2 regions of the Nonomuraea sp. NPDC050328 genome follow, and region 2 is predicted to be linked to the other one. Evidence: predicted binding sites of a transcription regulator. Region 2 holds the regulator's gene; the other holds the start of a gene.

The links. Region 2 encodes LexA, which represses DNA repair genes until DNA is damaged. Its sites were predicted from a motif close to TCGAACANNTGTTCGA; they were not measured.
Region 1: ACIBG7_RS09835 (SAV_6107 family HEPN domain-containing protein) is a predicted target of LexA. The motif match lies at 5,081-5,096, and genes of this name have one in related genera.

The regions. Positions count from the first base shown of each region.
Region 1 covers NZ_JBITIW010000002.1:788,565-795,810, reverse strand. The annotation lists gene arcC (carbamate kinase) at 1-417, shown strand, start outside; gene ACIBG7_RS09855 (amino acid permease) at 433-1,845, shown strand; gene ACIBG7_RS09850 (universal stress protein) at 1,842-2,729, shown strand; gene ACIBG7_RS09845 (transcriptional regulator) at 3,001-3,495, shown strand; gene ACIBG7_RS09840 (hypothetical protein) at 3,794-3,943, shown strand; gene ACIBG7_RS09835 (SAV_6107 family HEPN domain-containing protein) at 4,371-4,817, opposite strand; gene ACIBG7_RS09830 (peptidoglycan-binding protein) at 5,242-6,033, opposite strand; gene ACIBG7_RS09825 (YbaK/EbsC family protein) at 6,153-6,629, shown strand; gene ACIBG7_RS09820 (GNAT family N-acetyltransferase) at 6,626-7,186, shown strand; gene metF (methylenetetrahydrofolate reductase [NAD(P)H]) at 7,207-7,246, opposite strand, start outside.
Region 2 covers NZ_JBITIW010000008.1:332,374-339,619, forward strand. The annotation lists gene ACIBG7_RS29080 (vitamin B12-dependent ribonucleotide reductase) at 1-484, opposite strand, end outside; gene nrdR (transcriptional regulator NrdR) at 481-939, opposite strand; gene lexA (transcriptional repressor LexA) at 3,139-3,846, shown strand; gene ACIBG7_RS29095 (MalY/PatB family protein) at 4,402-5,424, shown strand; gene ACIBG7_RS29100 (PDZ domain-containing protein) at 5,570-7,246, opposite strand, start outside.

The DNA of each region.
Region 1 (7,246 bases), on a different contig from region 2:
CGCGACGGCGTCACCGTCGTGGCCGCCGGCGGCGGCGGCATCCCGGTCATCCGCGACGAGGACGGCCGGCTGCGCGGCGTCGAGGCGGTCATCGACAAGGACCTCACCGCCGCCCTGCTGGCCGAGGCGCTCGAATGCGACGCCTTCCTCATCCTGACCGACGTGCCCCGGGTGATGAAGGACTTCGGCACCCCGCAGCAGACCGAGATCGCCCACACCACGCCGCACGAGCTGCGGTCCATCGACTTCCCAGCCGGGTCCATGGGGCCCAAAGTGGATGCTGTGTGCCGGTTCGTGGAGACGACCGGCGACATGGCCGCCATCGGGAAGCTCGACCAGGCCGTGGAGATCCTCGCCGGCACCGCGGGCACGATCGTCACGCCCAACGCCACCTGGCCGCTGGCCAGCACCCTGTAGCCCGAGGGGGACCGGATGACCGTGGTGCAGCGGTTGCTCCGCACCAAACCCACCGACGAGATCGTGGCCGAGGCCGGCCGGGGCGAGGGCGGCGAGCTGCGCCGGACCATGGGGCTCTGGCAGCTCACGCTCTTCAGCGTCGGCGCCACCCTCGGGACCGGCATCTTCGTCATCCTCGGCCAGGCCGTGCCGAAGGCGGGACCCGCCGTGGTGCTCGCCTTCGTCCTGGCCGCGGTGACCGCCCTGTTCTCGGCGCTCAGCTACGCCGAGCTGGCCGGGACCATCCCGGTCTCCGGCTCCTCCTACTCCTACGCCTACGCCACCCTGGGCGAGCTGGTCGCCTGGATCTGCGGGTGGTGCCTCATGCTGGAGTACGCCGTCTCGGTCGCGGCGGTCGCCGTCGGCTGGGGCGAGTACCTCAACACCTTCCTCAAGGGACTGTTCGGCTGGGAGCTGCCGGCCGCCGTCACCCACTCCCCCGGCGACCAGGGCGGCGTGGTCAACGTGACCGCCATCCTGATCGTGGTGCTGGCCTGCTGGCTGCTGCTCGGCGGCTCCTCGGAGTCGGCCACCGCCAACGCGGTCTTCGTGCTCATCAAGGTCGCGGTGCTGGCGTTCTTCGTCATCGTCGCCTTCACCGCCTTCCAGACGAAGAACTTCGCGCCTTTCGCGCCCATGGGCATCGCCGGCATCACCGCCGCCGCCTCCCAGGTGTTCTTCTCCTACATCGGCTTCGACGCCGCCTCGACCGCCGGCGAGGAGGCCAAGAACCCCAAGCGCGACCTGCCGCTGGCGATCATCCTGTCGCTGCTGGTGGTCACGGTCATCTACGTCCTGGTCGCCATCGCCGCCATCGGCGCCATGCCGTGGCAGGACTTCGACCCCGACACCACCGAGGCCAGCCTCGCGCTCATCGTGGACCTGGCCACCGGCGCCACCTGGCCCGGCCTGATCGTCTCCTTCGGCGCGGTCATCGCCATCGCCAGCGTCGTCCTGACCGTCATGTACGGCCAGACCCGCATCCTGTTCGCGATGTCGCGCGACGGGCTCATCCCGCGCGTCTTCCAGAAGGTCAACCCGCGCCGCCAGGTGCCGGTGGCCAACACGCTCATCGTGACGGCCTTCATCGCCGTCCTGGCCGGGCTCATCCCGCTCGGCCAGCTCGCCGAGGCCACCAGCATCGGCACCCTGTTCGCCTTCGCCATCGTCAACGTGGGCGTGCTCGTGCTCCGCTACACCCGGCCGGACCTGCCCCGCTCCTTCCGGACGCCGTTGTTCCCGATCACCCCGATCCTGGGCGTGCTCTTCTGCGTGCTGGTCATGGCCGGGCTGGCCGGTGTCACGTGGGTGGCCTTCCTGATCTGGATGATCGTGGGCCTCATCGCCTATGCCGCGTACGGCTATCGCCACTCGAGGTTGGCCTCATGAAGATCAAGAAGATTCTGACCGGGTTCATTCCGGAGGCGCGCGGGCGGGACGGGCTGCTGCTGGCCGTACTGCTGGCCAGGCAGTCCGGGGCCGAGCTGACGGTGGCCACCATCCAGCCGCCGCCCTGGCCGACGCCGGGGCCCGGGCGGGCCGACGAGGGGGCGTGGCGCGCCTACCTGCGCGAGCAAGCCGAGGACTCCCTCTCCGAGGCACGGGAGATCGCCGGGCCGGACGCCTCCTACGTGGTCCACCACAACAAGGGCAGCGGGCGCGGCCTGGTGGACCTGGCCCGGCGGCAGGGCGCCGACCTGGTCGTCATCGGGTCCGCGCCGCACGGCACCAAGGGCCGCATCGCCCTCGGCAGCACCGCCGACCAGCTCCTGCACGCCTCCTCGGTGCCCGTGCTCCTGGCGCCCAGGGGCTGGGGCGAGACGGCGCCGGCCGCCTTCGAGCGGCTCACCGTCGCCTACCGGCGCGGGCCAGGCTGTGACGAGGCCACCCGGCTGGCCGCCAAGGCCGCCGCCCAGCTCGGCGTCTCGATGCGGCTGGTCACGCTGCTCATCCAGGGCGGGCTGATCCGCGGCGGCAACGCGGAGCTGGAGACCGCCATGGTCGAGCGGCTGCGCGACCAGGCCGACAGCGACCTGCGCTCCGCCGCCCGCGGGCAGCGCCGGCGGATCGAGGTCGAGGTGGAGATGGCCGAGGGACGCACGGTGAAGGAGGCCATCGACTCGGTCGCCTGGGTCGACGGCGAGATGATCATCTGCGCGTCCAGCGACAGCGGGCCGCTGCGCCGGGTCTTCCTCGGGGACACCTCACTCAAGATCATCAAGGCGGCTCAGCGTCCTGCGATGATCCTCACTAGGCAACCTGGCAAACAATGACGACGTAGTGGTGCTGAAGGTGCTCATGTGACATTTGTGGCACATCCCGCCGGACCGGATTCGGCATCTTTTTTCCAATCAGCTTGACCTTCGGCGACGGGACCTTTACCGTCACTGTGCGTAACCACACCTCGCGGCCGATCTGGGTCAACCAGGCTCATGGCTACCGATGGTGCCCCTAGGGGCACCACCCCCCGGTGGCTCGGGCATATGCCGCGAGGGAGGACAATTTACTGAGAGCACGTCATAAGAGAAGCCGGGGGGCCACACGATGCCGTCTGAGTACGCAAAGATGCTGGGTGCTCGACTCCGCGCCATCCGCACCCAGCAGGGCCTGTCCCTGCACGGAGTCGAAGAGAAGTCGCGTGGCCGCTGGAAGGCCGTGGTCGTCGGCTCTTACGAGCGCGGTGACCGAGCCGTCACCGTCCAGAAGCTGGCCGAGCTTGCCGACTTCTACGGGGTGCCCGTCTCCGAGTTGCTGCCCGGCGGTGCCGCGCCCAGCCCGCTCGGCCCGACGCCGAAGCTTGTGATCGACCTTGAGCGCCTGGCCCAGCTCCCCAAGGAGAAGGCCGGCGCCCTTGCCCGCTACGCGGCCACCATCCAGTCGCAGCGGGGTGACTACAACGGCAAGGTGCTCAGCATCCGGCAGGAGGACCTTCGGTCCCTGGCGGTCATCTACGACAAGTCGCCCAGTGAGCTGACCGAGGAGCTCATCAGCTGGGGCGTCCTGGACGCCGAGGCCCGCCGCGCGGTCGAGTCCTTCTGACCCCACTTCGCTTAACCGAGGCCGTGTCCCATTTTTCCGGACACGGCCTCTTTTGTCGCCCAACTTCGCCCTCTTGGACGCCCCGCCCCGTCCCCTTGACGCCCCGCCCGCCCTCCTTGCCGCCATCCCCCCTCTTGCCGCCATCCCCGCCCTCTTGTCGCCCCGCCCCGCCCTCCTTGCCCTCTTGTCGCCTCGCCTCGCCTCGCCTCGCCGGCTCCAGGCCGCGCCGCAGTCCCGCCTCTCCGGCCCCCAAGCTGCCCGCAACCGGTTCCCAAGATCACCAGGTGACCCTGGGACCATGCGAAAACCCGCCACCCTCCTGTGCGCCACCCTGGCCCTGGCCGCCCTGCCCATCTTCGGCGTGATGCTGTGGGGTCCGCCCGACCTCGGCGACCTCCCCTGGAACCGCCCCGGCTACGGCGGCCTGCTCCTCCTCGTCACCCCCTGACACCGGGCGACGGTGCCGGCGTACCGGCATCGCTCGGCCAGCCACCCCCTCCGGCGCAAACGTCCGCGTGGACACCTTCCGGCGGAGCGCACAGTCGGGCAGGCCGTGGGGACCCATCACGCAAGGTGAACACCACCGGCACCCAGGCCGCCTCGCCGGGGAACGCGAGACCAGGGTCGGACCGCACCACCTGGGCGGAGGCCAGAACGGGGCGTGGGCGCACGGCGGCACCCGGGGTGGGCCCAGGGCTCGGCCCGGACGCCGAAGCCCGCTACAGGCTCGGCCTGGACGCCGAAGCCCGCTACAGGCTCAGACCGGACGCCGAAGCCCGCTACAGGCCCAGGCCGGACGCCGGAGCCCGCTACAGGTCGTCAGGGGGCCAAGGGGTCGTCAAAGGTCGTCAGTGGCCGTCCGGGGACGCTGCTCTTCAGCCGGCCAAGGGCACGTCGAGGGGTAGAAGGGGCTGGGCGGGGACGCCCAGGATCGCCTCCACTCTGGAGACGAAGGTCTCGGCCTCGGCGAGCAGTTCGTCGGCGTCGGCGGTGGTGATGTTGCGCACCACGCCGGCCTCCGCCGAGGCGCGCTTGGCGGCGCTGGCGGTGAAGAAGGGGGCCCAGTCGGCGAGCTGCGGTTCGGCCTCGGGAAGGAGTTCCCAGGCACTGCGCAGCCGGCGACGGCGGCCCTCGGTGGGACGGGGGTGCGCGGCCAGGATGGCGGCGGCGGCCCGGAGGGCGGCCATGTGCGCCGCCACGTAGCGGGCTGCCGGGGTGCGGGCGGTGGCCGCCTCCGCCAGGCAGGAACGTGAGTCGTTGAGGTGAGCCCGGACCGCGGTCGACAGCCGGGGCCCGTGCGCGTCGTTTCGTCGCGGGGTCATCTCTGCCAGCCTCCTTGGGGTCATGGCGGCTCCCGGCGTTCCCACCAGTGAGGTCAACACTGCCAGACCCCACCGACATTTCCGCCGGGCGGCCGGACGAGGAGCTTCCCCTCTCCCCGTCCGGCCGGGACACGCCCAGCTCGTCTCCGCCGACGACGAGGACGTGCCCTTCGCCCGGGCGAGCCCGGCCGTGGCCGCCGTCCGGGGGGACGACGACCACGACCAGGCTCTTCGATGCGAGCCGCGAGCCTCACATCGCTACATCGAACATAATTTCGATCACTGCTGGTGTCAACCGGATCGCCGAACACGGGTTCGATCAATCGGTCGAGTTCGCGACAGGGCCCAGCCCGCCGGATCCCGGGAAGGCGCAGCGAAAAGGCCGCGTCCCCGGTGCGGGACACGGCCTTTCACGGCGACGGGGCTAGCGGGAGAACCGGCCCCGGACGTGCACGGGCACGCCCTTGCCGAGCATGCCGGGCAGTACCTCGGCGACGTTCATCGGCAGCCGCACGCACCCGTGCGAGGCCGGCTGGAGGGGAACCGACAGCGCGCCGTGGAAGGCGATGCCGCCGTTGAAGAAGATCGGGTTGTAGAGCTGACCCAGGTAGGACCGGTGCCAGCCGTTGGCCCGCCAGGTGGTCTTGTAGTCACCCGTGGGCGTGCGCGCCGAGCCGCAGAACCGCTGCGACTTGCCCTGCCAGACCGCGGTCTCGCAGTACGGCACGCCGCTCCCGGAGGAGATGTGCGAGATCAGCTTCTGCTGGCCGTCCACGTAGAAGACCATGATCTGCTTGGTCAGGTCGACCTCGACCCTGGTCGGCTTGCCACGGGGGACGAGCACCTTGGGCGTCCTCGGGTTCTCCAGCGCCTTCCAGGTGCGGGCGCCGATGGTGCTGGTCGGCTTGATCCCGTTGACCTTCTGGAAGGCCCAGACGGCCGTCAGGGTCGTCCCGCCGTAGCGGCCGTCGGCCTTGCCCGGCTTGTAGCCGAGCCCGGCCAGGCGGCTCTGCAGCCACTTCACCGCCGTGCCCTTCGCGCCCAGCTTGAGCGTCTTGCGCGGCGCCACCACCGGATCCACCACGGAGCCCGCAGCCGTCACAGGGCCCGCCGTCGCCCCCGCGACGGTCGTGGGGACCTGCTGGACCGCGGCGGACGCGGCCTGGCCGCCGCCCGCGAGAAGAACGGCTCCTGCCGCCAGGAGTGCGACAGCCAAACCCCGCTGCCGTTGGCCCACTCCCATCACCCCCATATGTCATTAACAATCGAATCAAGTGACACTAGCGCACCACCATGTCGGAGTAATTCGCCAGTCAAGCTGTTTAGAGTGGCCGCATGCCGGAAAAGTTGCATCCCACCACCGTCCGCGTGGCCGAGGCGCTCCGTGAGCTCGGCGCGGGCGGCGAGATCGTCGTCCTGCCCGAGTCCGCGCCCACCGCGGCGGCCGCCGCCGCGCAGCTCGGGTGCGAGGTCGGCGCGATCGCCAACAGCCTGATCTTCGACGCCGACGGCGCCCCGCTGCTGGTCCTGACCAGCGGGGCGCATCGCGTGGACGTGGAGCTGATCGCGCGCACGGCGGGGGCGGCGAAGGTACGGCGGGCCACCCCCGAGTTCGTGCGGGCGGCGACCGGCCAGCCCATCGGCGGCGTGGCCCCGGTCGGTCACCCGGCCCCGGTGCGCACGCTGGTGGACACCTGGCTGGCCAAGCACGAACAGGTGTGGGCCGCGGGCGGCCACCCGCACACCGTCTTCCCGACCACCTACGAGGAACTGCTGCGCATCACCGACGGGACCGCCGCGGACGTCGAATGATCGAGCTGCGCGACGCCGGCCCGGCGGAGTTCGCCCGCCGCCTCGACGAGGTGGTGGGCGTCTACGCCGCGGCTATGCGCCCGCCCGGCGAGCAGCTCCCGGGGCGCACGGCGATCATGCGCAGCCACACCGCCTACCCGGCCTTCCGCGGGCTCCTGGCCGAGTTGGACGGCACGTGCGTGGGCTTCGCCTACGGCTTCCACGGCGCGTCCGGGCAGTGGTGGCACGACGTGGTCTACCGGGCGCTCAGCGACGACCGTGGCGAGCTCGTGGCGGACGCCTGGCTGGGCGACGCCTTCGAGCTCGCCGAGATCCACGTGCATCCCGACTGGCAGGGCAAGGGCGTGGGCCGGGCGCTGCTCACCCGGCTGTGCGAGGGGCGGCGCGAGCGCTCGGTCGTGCTGTCCACCCACGACCAGCCCACGATCGCCCGCCGCCTCTACCGCGATCTCGGCTTCGACGACCTGCTGTCCGGCTTCGTCTTCCCGGGCGGCTGGGAGCTGTACGCCATCGCGGGCGCACGGCTCCCCCTGATCAGCACCCTGAACGAAGGCTGACCAGGGCTGATCAGGGCCGGTCAGGCCGGGGCCGCGGCGACGGCGGGCTGGATCCGCTGG
Region 2 (7,246 bases):
ACTCCATGGTGTCGTCCACCGACAGGATGAAACAGGCGCTGACCTGCTGTGGCGACTTGGTGCCGACGTTGAACCACACGGGCGAGTTGTAGGCGAAGATCTGGTGGACCAGCGCGTGCTTCAGCTCGTGGTCGAAGATCTCGGCGTCCTCGTCGGAGGCGAAGTAGCCGTTCTCGACACCGGTCCGGGTGTACATGCCGACCACGCGGTCCACGAGCTGCTTGAGCGACCACTCACGCTGCGGGGTGCCGACCGCGCCCCGGAAGTACTTGGTCGTCACGATGTTGGCCGCGTTGACCGACCAGAAGTCGGGGAACTCCACACCACGCTGCTCGAAGTTGATCGAGCCGTCGCGCCAGTTCGTCATCACGACGTCCCGGCGCTCCCAGGTGATCTCGTCATACGGGTGCACGCCCGGCTTGGTGAAGATCCTCTTCATCTTCAGGCCCTTGCTGCGCTTGCGCGATGACACCGTCTCCGTCATTGCTTGTCCCCCTTCTCCGCCTTCAACTGTTCGATCTCCGCTTCAAAGTCCGCCAGGCTCTCGAAACCCCGGTAGACCGACGCGAACCGCAAATACGCCACCTCGTCCAGCTCCCGCAGCGGGCCGAGGATCGCCAGGCCCACCTCGTTGGACGGGATCTCGGCCACGCCCTTCGCCCGGATGGCCTCCTCGACCTGCTGCCCGAGCTGCGCCAGCGAGTCCTCGCCCACCGGCCTGCCCTGGCACGCCCGCCGCACGCCCGCGACCACCTTGTCCCGCGAGAACGGTTCGGTCACGCCACTTCTCTTGCTCACCATCAGCAGGACCGTCTCCTGCGTGGTGAACCGCCGCCCGCACTCCGGACAGGTTCTGCGTCGCCGGATGGCGGCCCCGTCGTCCGTGGAGCGACTGTCGATCACCCTGGTGTCCGGGTGGCGACAGAACGGACAGTGCACGCCACGCCTCCTTGACACACGCGTTTCCCGACCTTCAAGGGTCGCCAAAGCAGGGTCACGGAAACACAATTTGTGGTGAACTACATCGGTGTAAGTACTAGATGTTGTGGTCCAACCGTAGAACTGCCGGGCCGTGATCGCAACTTGCCGGGCGGCTTCCCAGCGAAGTGGCTGATCAGTCGGCGTGTCGCCGGTGGGGGGCGTGGTGCGGGTGTTCCGAGGATGGGATTCTGCCGGGTTCCGGGGGGTGGGCGGGTCTGGTATAGGGGCTCCCGACCTGCGGAAACACTCCTGGCTACCAGGGAATTCCCGCCCTCCGCCGCCCTCTCAGCCCTGGTCCCCAGCCGGTCGGACTCTCCTCTTCAGCCCACCTGGCCCCGACTTCGCCGCGCCATACCTCAGCCCGCCTTGACCGACTTCCCCGCGCCACGCCACAGCCCGCCTTGGCGGACTCCCCGCCCCACGCCTCAGGCCGCCTTGGCTGACGCCCCGCCCCACGCCTCAGCCGCTTTCCCTGGGCTTGCCGTGCTTCCCCGCCTCGCCCCCCCGTCGGGCCGGCCCCGGGTCTCGCTCTCCCCGCCGCCCCTATCCCGCCCACCCCGTCGGGGCCCCGCGCCTTGATTCCCCTCCGGGCCCATGTGGGACGCTGCCAACCCGGCCGCGGCCCGACCCTGGATTCTGCGCCCGCCCTCCCGCCAAGCCCGAGGTCCTGCGGTCGGAGACGACGAATGGGCGCCGGTTGTAGGCGGCGCCCATTGAATGAAGTGACGGCGGCCGAGCGTCACCTTGAGGGAGGTGGCAGCGGCCGAGCGTCAGCTTGAGTGGAGTGACAGTGACCGAGCGTCAGCTTGCTAGGGTGCCCAGCCAGTAACCCGCTACAGCCAGTAGGACGATCAACGCGGCCACCACGATGCGGCCCCGGCGGGTGAGACGGAACGACGTGCGAGCCCTACGTGCCCGGCGAGCGCCGACCCCAGTACCGCCCGCACCGCCAGCCCCAGCACGGCCAGTTCCAACACGGCCTGTCCCGGCACGGCCAGTCCCAACGCGGCCGGTCCCGGCACGGCCACCGCCACCGCCACCGCTGCCAGTGCCGGTGCCGCCGCCGGTGCCGTCGTCGGACAGGCCGCCCTGGACGATGCTGCCCACGCGAGGGTGGGGCACGCTGGGGGCCGCGTCACGGCCTGCGCCCCGTCGCCGTGTCTGGCCCTTGGTCCGGCCCTTGCGTCCCGTGCCGGACGGTGTCGTCCGGGTGCCGTTGCCTTTCACCGCCACCACTACGCCCCCTTTCGGCCGCTCCCCCGAGCTCCGCCGTCTCGTCCCCGTAGTACTACCCCCGGCCACGGGACGGATTCCCGTTCCACCCCGAGCCGGAAACACTCTTGGCCTGTCCCATTCCGGACGCCCCTCGCCCCCCACGCGTGCCACCTGCTCAGCCGGCCGCCGTCCTTCCGACGATCCCGCAGCCTCGGCCCGCCCAGTTACCTGCCGGAACGCCTGGAGGTCGGTGACGCTCGCCAGACGTACGGCCTCGGCAGCCACTTCCGAGGCCGGCCCATCACCCTCGGCCGCTCCAGGAGGGTCACCTGGCCCACCGACACCGACACCGACACCGACACCGACACCGAGCGTCTCACCCCCGCCCGCGCTGCTCCTCGAGTGCGCCGTGCCGTCGCCGCTCCCCGGCCGCCCCCAGAGCCCGCTCGCTGGACGGCGTGCAGGGCGGCCTTCCCGAGCGAGTACGCCACCCTCCGACCCCGGCGCCCCTCCCCCACCGACTCCCGCGGAGCGCGGAACCCCGGGACCGGAAGGCTCCGCCGTACCCGTGTCCGAGCGGGGCGCCGGGACGAGGCGGAGGGGTGGGGTGCCCGGGCGGCGGGGACGCGGCGGGGGCGTGTTCGAATGACGGGGCTCCCGGGTGGCGTCGGCGATCAAGGTGAGATTGTCGGTGGTCTCTGCGATTGTGGTCGTCCGCATGAATGGCCTCCCGCCCCGTCACGACCGAAAATGGCCGAACAAAGATCGGCGTATCGAACACGATGTCGATCGAACTCCCGTACGATGGTCTACCACAGGGACCCGACATTTTCGAGGAACACTCGAACAATTGTTTGAGGATGATCTTCAACGGCGATATCGTCGCTGTGTGCGACACACGAACCACGGACCGGAAGGTCTGCCGGTGAGGAGGAACAGGGCATGAGCGAGCACGATGACTCCAACGGTGTCAGCGACCTCGCGTTGCGCAGGCGTGACTCACTGGGTCTGACGCCCAGGCAACGCAAGATCCTGGAGGTGATCCGCGACTCGGTGCAGCAGCGCGGGTACCCGCCCTCCATGCGCGAGATCGGCGAGGCGGTCCAGCTGACCAGCACGTCGAGCGTGTCGCACCAGCTGACGGCCTTGCAGCGAAAGGGCTACCTGCGGCGCGATCCGCACCGGCCGCGCGCGTTGGAGGTCCGGCTGCCGGGTGAGCCGGTGCTGTGGGTAGATCCGGACGGCGACGAGGTCGAGTCGCCGGTGAGCCGCCCGACGGCGGCGTACGTGCCGCTGGTCGGCCGGATCGCCGCCGGTGGGCCGATCCTGGCCGAGGAGAGCGTGGAGGACGTGTTCGCCCTGCCCAAGCAGCTCGTGGGCGAGGGCACGCTCTTCCTGCTCCAGGTCAGCGGTGACTCGATGATCGAGGCGGCGATCGCCGACGGCGACTGGGTGGTCGTACGGCAGCAGCCGGTGGCCGAGAGTGGCGACATCGTGGCCGCGATGATCGACGGTGAGGCGACCGTCAAGACGTTCAAGCGCAAGGACGGGCATGTCTGGCTCGTCCCGCACAACCCCAACTACGACCCGATCCCCGGCGATGAGGCCAGCGTCCTGGGCAAGGTCGTGGCGGTGCTTCGCCGCCTCTGAAACCCCCTCCGACCGGTCGGCCCCCGTCCGCACACGGGCGGCCGACCGGCCCCCACCTGGTTCCTCAGTCGTTTCGCCTTCTCCTCCTGAGCCTCACCCGGTGAGCGCCTCGGTACCTTCTGAGCCCCCTGAGTGCCCCGCTACTTGCCGACCCCTAAGACCCGCCCCCTGGCCTGTTCCTTGCCGCCTCATGCCCCCGCTGCTTGAGCCGCCGCGCCTTGAGCCTGGCCGCCGCTTCTGCTGAGGCGTCCGGTGCCCTGGGGCTTCTCGTCACTTCGGTGGGCCGGCCGGGTTGGATGGTCGGCCACTTGCTCGGGCCGGCCGGGCCCCGGTTCAGGCGCGCCCACGCTCCCGTACAGGCGGACCTCTTCACCGCAAAGCAGCCCCCGAGCCCCGCCAAGGCGGTGCCAGGAAGCGGGGCTGGGGCGAAAAGAGGGGGTGATCTAGACTGAAAGGGTGAACGACACTTTCCGGGCGGAAGACCTCAAAGCGCTACGCGACGGGGTTAAGTGGTCCAAAGCGGGCCCGGGGGTGATTCCCGCCTGGGTGGCGGACATGGACTTCCCGGTGGCCCCGGTGATCCGGGAGGCCCTGGAACGGCGGATCGTCACCGACCTGGGGTATCCGACCTGGGACGAGCAGTACGCCCCGGCACCGCTCATCGAGGCGTTCGCCGAGCGGTCGGAGGGCAAGTACGGCTGGCGGCCCTCGGGCCCGGACCGGGTCAGGGCGTTCAGCGACCTCAACCAGGCCCTCCAGGTCATCCTGCACACGATCACCGAGCCCGGCGATCCGGTGGCGGTGCACACGCCGACCTACAACGCGTTCGTGGCGTCGCTGACCGAGATGAACCGCCCCATCCTGCCGATCGCCGCACAAGTGGACACGGACGGGGACGGGTGGCGGTTCGAGGTACCGGATCTGGCACGGGCCAAGGTGCTGCTGCTGGTCAACCCGCACAACCCGACCGGACGGGCGTTCACGCGGGCCGAGCTGACCGAGTTGGCCGAGGCGGCGGAGCGGCACGACCTGGTGGTCATCTCCGACGAGATCCACGCCGACCTGGTGTACGAGCCGCACCGGCACATCCCGTTCGCCACGCTGCTCCCGGAGCGGACGATCACGCTGACCTCGGCGTCCAAGGCGTTCAACCTGGGCGGGGTCCGGTGCGCGGTGGCGCACTTCGGGCACGAGGCCACGCGGAAGGCCGTGTGGTCGGCGCCGAAGTTCCTGTACGGCGAGGCGAACCTGTTCGGGGTGGAGGCGACGGTCGCGGCCTGGCGGCACGGGGAGCCCTGGCTGGCCGAGATCCTCGGTCTGCTCGACCGGAACCGGCGGATGCTGGCCGAGCGGTTGCCGGCCGGGGTCGGGTATCGGGTGCCTGAGGCCACCTACCTGGCGTGGCTCGACTTCGGGCGGCCGGGGGCGGCCGAGCGGCTGGAGCGGGAGGCGGGGGTCCTGCTCAGCGGGGGTGAGCAGTTCGGGCCCGGCGGGGAGAACTTCGCGCGGCTCAACTTCGCCACCTCGTTGCCCGTGCTGGAGGAACTGGTCGGGCGGATCTCGTCCGTGGAGTTCTAGAGAACGGGCCGCGTCCGCTCAGGAGCCCAAGGCCTCCGGCCGGCGAACCGGATGGATGAACTGGGCGCGGCGGCTCCCCAAGCCGGGCTCAGGACCCGGGAAGGGGCAGGGCGGGTGCCCGTGCCCCTTCCTCTCGTCTCCGGGGTCAGGTCAGCGGGGGCAGGGGCGGGGCGGTGGCGGCGGGGGTGTCGGTGAGGGCGGCGAGGGCGAGCTCGATCGCCTTGTCCAGCTGCGGGTCACGCCCGGCGGCGCGGTCCTGCGGGGTGGTGACGACCTCGAGGTCCGGGTCGACGCCGTAGTTCTCCACCCCCCACTCCTGTCCTTCCAGCCAGTGGGAGTACCGGGGCTGGGTGACGACGGTGCCGTCCACCAGGGAGTAGCGCGAGTCGATGCCGATGACGCCGCCCCAGGTGCGGGTGCCGATGAGCGGGCCGAGCTTGCGGGCCTTGATGCCGGAGCTGACGATGTCACCGTCCGAGCCGGCGAACTCGTCGGCGATGGCCACGATGGCGCCGCGCGGCGAGTCGACGGGGTAGCGCATGGGCTCGTAGCCGCGTGAGCGGACCCAGCCGGTGACCCGGCGGGACAGCTTCTCCAGGACGAGCTCGGAGGTGTGCCCGCCCCCGTTCTCGCGGAGGTCGACGACGAGGCCCTCGCGGGCCATCTCGGTCCGGAGGTCGCGGTGGAACTGCGCCCAGCCGGAGGAGACCATGTCCGGCACGTGCAGGTAGCCGAGCCGCCCGCCGGACAGCTCGTGGACGCGGGCGCGGCGACCCTCCACCCAGGCGTGGTAGCGCAGGGCGGTCTCGTCGGCGACGGGCGTGACGACGACCCGCCGGGTCTCGCCGCCGGAGGCCGGGCGGATGGTCAGCTCGACCGGATGCTCCGCCGTACCGGACAGGAGGGCGAGGGGGCCGCGGACGGGGTCGACGGGACGGCCGGCCACGGCGACGATGGCGTCGCCCTCGCGGACGGCCACGCCGGGCTCCAGGAGCGGCGAGCGCGCCTTGTGGTCGGAGGACTCGCCGGGCAGGATGCGGGCCACCCGCCAGGTGCCGTCCTCGTCGCGGGCGAGGTCGGCGCCGAGCAGGCCCTGGCGGCGGCGCGGGTCGACGCCGACGGCGTTGGGCCGGGCGTAGGCGTGGGAGGTGGCGAGCTCGCCCTGGACCTCCCACAGCAGGTCGATCAGCTCGCTGTAGGCGCCGATCCGTTCGACGAGCGGCTCGTAGCGGTCGAGGACGGCGGCCCAGTCGACGCCGTTCATGTCCTCGCGCCAGAAGTGGTCGCGCATGAGCCGGCCGGCCTCGCGGTAGGCCTGGCGCCACTCGGCGACCGGTTCGATGGTGACGTTGACGCGGTCGAGGTCGATGGGAACGACCTCGTCGCCGTCGCCGGACGAGCGGGTCTGCAGGCCGGACTTGCCGTTCAGGACCAGCCGGGAGCCGTCGCCGCTGACCTCGAAAGCTCGGATCTCCTTGCCGATCTCGCTCTTGGCGCGCTTGGCGAGGTCGTAGCGCTCCAGCACCGGCTCGGGGCGGTCGGTGCCGTCGCCGAGCTGGCTGGGCAGCGGGTGGCGGAGCCAGAGCAGGGCGTCCTTGGCGCTGCGCAGGTTGCTGTAGGTGCCGGCGGGGACGGGCACGGCGACGACACGGGCGGACAGGCCCTCGACGTCCACCTCGGTGACCGGGGCCGCATCTCCTGATTTCTCGGACTTGTCGGCGTCTTCGCCGTTGAACCCGCGCCCCTCCAGCGAGGGCGCGAAGGGCGAGGGCGTGGTCGCCTTCAACGGCACGAGGTACGGCTTGCAGCTCTGCGGGAACGA